Linked DNA regions of Cytobacillus sp. IB215665. The protein of the gene in region 2 interacts with the protein of the main gene of each other region in a pairwise test. Links are inferred from orthologs where the notes say so. Each region holds a gene or a part of one and is shown on either strand. Other genes may lie near its edges. The genes, in order: serC and selB.

Region 1 (3,214 bases), on a different replicon or contig from region 2:
ACACTGTTACTGAAAATGGTTGAAAAGGATCATATGCCATTTTATCAAATGGTTATCAAGGAACAATTATCAAAAGCAGATGTAGATGAAATTCTATCAGTTTGTGAAAAGTTGAGCATGAAACTTGAAGAACAAAAAGCGGAAGGCCTATTAGTATTTACCCCGCTTCTTATAGAATTCTCCAAAACAATCCAATTTAAAATGAATGTAAAAGATACAGTAACAGCTATGTTAAAACAACAAATGTACACTCCGTTGATGGAAGAATTTATGAAATTAATAAAATAGACTTTAGTTATCTTCAATCACTTCTTGTAGCTGATTGTGCTTTCTAATTTTTCCATCTACCTCAACAAATTCTTCTTCAATATTCTCAAAAGATTTTTCAAATATCCTCATGAAATCGTCACCGTATATACTACGAATGATACACATTACATCAGTAAGTTCTGGGAATTTTCCGTATAAATCTTTTATTGGAAGTGCACCCTGAAAGGTAGAATGTCTTGTTGGGTCATAACTCTCCATTAACTCTAATAAAATTTCTTCTCCCTGACTAGTAATTTTTACATAGGTATTTCTTTTATCATTCTCTTTTTTGGAAAATTGCAATAAATTTCGTTCTTCCAATTTCTTAGAAAAGTTGAAGGCAGTTGAAACGTGCATGACTCCGAATTTTGCAATCTCTGAGATGGAGGCACCATTTAAATGGTAAGCAATCCATAGTATATGATGTTCATTAATATTTAAATCATATGGTTTGATCCAGTTTTGCCAATCCTTTTCGATAGTCTTCCATAGTGCTTTACCGAGTTGAGCCATTCTTTGGCTAAATAACATTGCTTCTTTCATAGAAAAATTATTTTCTTTCGTCACAACTAGTCACCTACTTTTCTTTGGATTTTTTATTACAATCTATTATGCCAATAAAATAAAAATTAATAAAGGATTAAATTTCGGAAATTTTAAAATAAACGAAATTTATTTAAATCAGAACACATAGTTATTCTGAAAACACCATAATATCAATTAAGGGGGGGACTGCATTGACAGTGTTAATCTTGTTATTGTTTGTTTTAAGTCTATTATTCTTTGTTGGCATGATAAATTATTTCTCACTAATACAAAGAGCTGTCGCCTACCCACCTAAACAAATACTTCGTCAAAAAGCAGCTGTCCTAGGTGGAGGTGGATGTGTTTGTTTGCTAGTAGCTCTATCTATCATTTATTTTAGATGATGAAACCCCGACCAAAGACCGGGGTTTTTATAAATTTCATCTAACTAAATTATTTTTGAGTTTAGAGCTGGTTCCTCTTATAAAAGCTGTTCATGAAATCTGCTAAGGTTTCACAAGCTTCTAGTGGTACAGCGTTATAAATCGATGCACGACACCCTCCTACAGAGCGGTGCCCACTCAAACCGATAAAGCCTTTTTCTTTAGCCTCGAAGAGAAACTTCTTTGTTAACTCTTCAGAAGGTAATGTAAATGTTACATTCATTTTTGACCTGCTATCCATCTTTGCATGAGGCTTATAAAACCCATTACTATCGTCAATACAACTGTATAGAAGAGAAGCTTTTTCATTATTAACTCTCTCTATTCCTTTCACACCACCATTATTAGCCAACCACTCAAGAACAAGTGATAAAGTATATATTGCAAATGTAGGAGGAGTGTTATATAAGGAATTTTTGTCAGCATGCGTACGATAGTTAAGCATCGTTGGTAATTCATCAGTGGTGTTAGTGAGTAGTTCTTTTTTTAGAATGACAACCGTAACACCAGATGGTCCAAGGTTTTTTTGTGCACCAGCATAAATCATTGAGAATTGCTCCACATTAATTTCATGGCTTAAAATATCACTAGACATATCTGCAATAAGCTCAACATTATTTAACTGTGGATATTTCGACCATTGGGTACCATAAATCGTATTATTTGAAGTAACATGTAAATAAGCAGCATTATCACTTACTTCTAAATCATTAATAGATGGAATGTGCTTGTATTGATTTTCTTTACTAGATGCAGATACATGGACATGCCCGATTTTTTTAGCTTCAGCTAAGGCTTTCTCAGACCAAGATCCTGTCAAAACATAGTTAGCAACTGTATTGTTGGAAAGTAAATTCATTGGAATCATTGTAAATTGAAGACTAGCTCCACCTTGAAGAAATAAAACTTCATATTCATCTGAGATGTTAAGTAATTGCTTTAGTAGAGTTTTCGCTTTTTCATGAACGGCGTCATATTCTTTGCTACGGTGACTAAGCTCCATGACAGACATCCCAGTTCCTTGGAAATTTACTAACTCTTGTTGAGCGATTTGTAGAACTTCTAGTGGTAGTGCAGATGGTCCAGCATTAAAGTTGTATGCACGCATCACGTAATATCCTCCTCAAAAATGTTTTGTTACGTTAATTGCTTAAATTGTTTATATAGTACCATGAAACGGTAATGAAGTAAGCTATTATTTTAAAGTTTTCGAAAATTAGCTAAGATTAGTTAACAAAATATAAACATGAATTCAAAAGGGGAGATATATTTTTGTACCGTGAAAACAAGCCGTTTATTATTAGCCCTTATGACCACCCAGACATTTATCCAGGACCAAGACCACCTAGCTCATTTGTTTTTATGAATGGCAGAGTCCATAAAATTGAAGAAGCAAATAATACTAAAATTGAACAACTTTCAGTTCATGTTGCAAATAATAGTCACCCACTAGGTTCATTTTTAACGGATGATGGAGAGGTACTCAATATTGAGGAATTGTTAGAGACAGAAGGAGTAAGTTCTATCGATAATAGATTTCCTGTCGTTGCTTATGGATCAAACGTATGTATTGCACAACTTGTGTACAAATTTAGCTTAAATCAAAACTCGAAACAAATACTCATTTGTATGAAAGGGACGATGGTTGATTCAGATATTGTTTTTGGCCCATTTTTAGCTCCTTACGGGGCATTACCAGCAGTAATTGCACCAAATCGTGGGTCACAAACGGAAATTTGGCTAACATTCTTGGATAAGGATCAACTTGAACTTATGGATAGAACAGAAACCGGATATGAACTTAGAGAACACCTTAATAGAAAACTAACACTTCAAACAGGAGAAACGTTTGAAAAAGTGTATGCATATTATTATCCATATGCTCTGAAGTTAGATGGAACATATTATCGTTTTAATGATATTCCTAGCATTTCTAC
Region 2 (3,208 bases):
TGGGAGCTACGCCAAAAACAGCATTAAACATTGTCGGTTTCCCAATCAAAAAGCTAGGTGCAGAAATTCTAGCACAAATCTTAAAGGGAGCTGCTGATAAGGTAGCAGAAGCAGATGCACTAATTATTGGTGGGCATTCCATTGATGATCAAGAGCCTAAATTTGGGTTATCTGTTACTGGCTTTGTTCACCCGAACAAAATATGGAAAAATATTGGTGCTACACCTGGAGATGTATTGGTGATTACGAAACCACTCGGTGTAGGAGTTTTAACAACTGGCATTAAACGCGATAAAACAACACTCGACCAGTCAAAACTAGTTTCAGCAACCATGGCACAATTGAACAAGCTGGCAGCTGATTTGCTACAAAAATATACACCAAGTGCTGTTACTGATATAACGGGATTCGGATTACTTGGACATGCAAGTGAAATGGCGCGAGGAAGCAATGTAAGCATGTTAATTGATTATTCGAAAACACCTCTATTAGACGGTGCACATAAGCTAGCAGAAAATGGAGTAATACCAGGAGGCTCAAAAGCCAACCATAAATGGCTGAAACAATTTGTGACATATGGTACGAACATCACTGAAACTGAACAGTTACTATTATGTGATGCCATTACTTCGGGTGGGCTCTTTATAAGTATGCCTATAAACGATGCAAAATCGTATGTAGAAGAGCTACATAATAACGGTATTGAAGACGCAGCGATTATCGGGCGTGTAATAGAAAAAGAAGATCAGTTTATATACGTGGAATAAGTTTTTACTTTAATAGGATTTATATACGAGAAATAATGGTTAAACAATTACAAACTAAGCTGTTCACAAGCCATGAAATGATAAAAGCAAAAGGTCCAAACAGTAGAAGCAGCGGGAATCTATTCTGAACCGCTGCTTCTTATTTGAACCCATACTCGTTTAGAGTCTTCTCTTGTTGTATATTTTAGCTTATCAAATAGTTCAAGTAATGGTACTAAATACTTCCTAGATAGTTGGAGAACATCTTTAGCGTCTTTGAGCTCAAACTGTTTCGGAAAATGTGAACGTAGCTTAGCATTAGCTTCTTGTAAAGCTGCAAAATGAATATAGTGTTTATCATTCATACCTACAAGTTTTCCAGTAGATATCAAATAATTTCGTAGTTCGTCAGCTTCTGTATTAGGTATTCCTGATTGTTTTACATATTCTGCCCAAGACAGAACTGTGATTCCGTCCTTTCGGATCATTTGAATCATATTCTCCATTCGTTTTGCCCATTGTTTAGGATAACTAGGAGTAAAGCAATGCATTGAGATATATTGCTCTTTCTTAATAAATATATCTTGATCCGACGTTTGATTAAGTACAAAATCAAGCACTTGTGTTGGATATTTGGTTGAAAAGTGTTGAAGTAATTCCGCTTTGTTGATTCCTGTTCTTAGTGGATAACGAACATGGTAAGTATGTAAATACGATTTCAACTCTTCGATTATATTAAGGATAATAGCATTTAGTGTAACTTGGTTATCGTTAATAACAACAAACTCTGGATGTAAGACCAATTCACCTACCAGGCGTTCGTCAATCGAACTACGCTTATTAATGTCAGATATGGAAATGATACCAGCTTGTTCGATCAAATCTATTAAACGTTCTTTCGGAGTCCCTTTCATTTTGCTATGCAACATAGATACCGAATCTTTGCCAAAACGGTATTTCTGACCATTAGGGTCAATTACCCATCCCCCACCAATTGTTTCTACTGGAGTAGGCCTACGAATTATAAAACGATCTCCTCTTGTCACAACCGTTGACTCTGCTAAACGGAGTTGACAGAGAATTTCTGCATGATCTTCATCACTATTTACTTCATTACGATCAAAGAAAATAATTTTCGCCATTATTTCAGCTGTTCCAATGTGGCATTTTACTAGAGACCTTTGTTTTAGTGTGTGCTTAACATGCTTACTTAGTGAAAGTGCAATATCAATCGTATTTGTCACTAAATAAGATTCTGAAGAAGAAACTAAAACATCTCCACGTTTCACTTCACCACGTAAGGACGATACATTTATGGCTATTCTTTGTCCAGCCCAAGCTTCATCTACTGGTTTGCTATGCATTTGCATTTGCCTTATATTTGCTCTTTGGTTTGAAGGTAATATCGTTACTTGCTCATCTTCTCGCACAGACCCATCAAAAACTGTTCCTCTTACGACTGTTCCTTGACCTTTTAACGTAAAAACTTGGTCGACTGGCAAGCGAAATGCATTTCTTGTATTTCGTGGAGAGATAGCCCGTAATAGTTTTAATAATAGCTCTTTTAGCTCATCAATTCCCTTATTTGACAAACTATCAACTAACAGGGCTGGAGCATATTCAAAAACTGTCCCTTGTAACTCTGACTGAATATCTTCTTTAACGAGTTCAAGCATTTCATCATCTACTGTATCTATTTTAGAAATTGCAATAACTCCATGTTTAATTCCTAAAAAAGATAATATTTCTAGGTGTTCCTTCGTTTGTGGCATGACACCTTCATCGGCTGCAATTACTATAACAACAACATCTATGCCAGCCACTCCTGAGATCATCTGTCTAATAAACCGTTCGTGACCAGGACAATCAATGATTGAGGCTATCATGTTTTCATGAAGGTGCAAAGGTGCAAACCCTAACTCTATAGTAATCTTGCGCTCCTTCTCCTCTTTCAATCTGTCAGTATCTACATTTGTCAACGCTTTTGTTAAAGCTGTTTTTCCGTGATCTATATGACCCGCTAGGCCGATCGTATAATGCTGCTCTGTCAAGTAACATCACCTGCAACTCAATCACAATATTACATTGTAATTTCTCTTTGTATTATTTTAAAACTGATACAGTAATGACCTATTCTATATACTTCTTAAATAGCATTGAAAAAAACACTAATCACACCATTTTAAAGGCATAATTTTTGAGTGTCACAACACGAATACTTGGCACTAAATGTATGATATAGTCCATGTATGCCAAGGACAAATATATTACGCAATGGTAGCTGCTTGTTCTTCTATTGCCTTTTGCATATCTTGGTTAGTTACACGTTTTTCAACTTCATCTAATAGATCATGGATCTTGTTTTCAAAATACTGTACTTCTTCTTCGGTTAAGGCATTCTTCATTTTTTCTGTTAGCCGATCAACATGCTCTTTCTCTGCTTCAGTTAGATGCTTTGCTAA

The links.
Region 1: the proteins of selB (region 2) and serC interact in binary tests that used the Escherichia coli proteins (3 or more experiments, as listed by UniProt). The link is inferred for Cytobacillus sp. IB215665 from one-to-one orthologs.

What each region holds. Positions count from the first base shown.
Region 1 is NZ_JAXBME010000003.1:263,046-266,259, reverse strand. What follows is about bases 343-3,214. They hold serC (3-phosphoserine/phosphohydroxythreonine transaminase), read right to left. Parts: upstream 2,386-3,214; coding sequence 1,300-2,385; downstream 343-1,299. Other genes in these bases: SLH52_RS05480 (hypothetical protein), read left to right, coding at 2,550-3,214; SLH52_RS05490 (hypothetical protein), read left to right, coding at 1,047-1,238; SLH52_RS05495 (HTH-type transcriptional regulator Hpr), read right to left, coding at 343-876. Outside these bases: SLH52_RS05500 (DUF1878 family protein), read left to right, coding at 1-288; more of SLH52_RS05495, read right to left, coding at 292-342. UniProt on the Escherichia coli protein: Catalyzes the reversible conversion of 3-phosphohydroxypyruvate to phosphoserine and of 3-hydroxy-2-oxo-4-phosphonooxybutanoate to phosphohydroxythreonine. Is involved in both pyridoxine and serine biosynthesis.
Region 2 is NZ_JAXBME010000016.1:62,458-65,665, forward strand. What follows is about bases 343-3,208. They hold selB (selenocysteine-specific translation elongation factor), read right to left. Parts: upstream 2,798-3,208; coding sequence 887-2,797; downstream 343-886. Other genes in these bases: SLH52_RS17420 (hypothetical protein), read right to left, coding at 3,014-3,208. UniProt on the Escherichia coli protein: Translation factor necessary for the incorporation of selenocysteine into proteins. It probably replaces EF-Tu for the insertion of selenocysteine directed by the UGA codon. SelB binds GTP and GDP.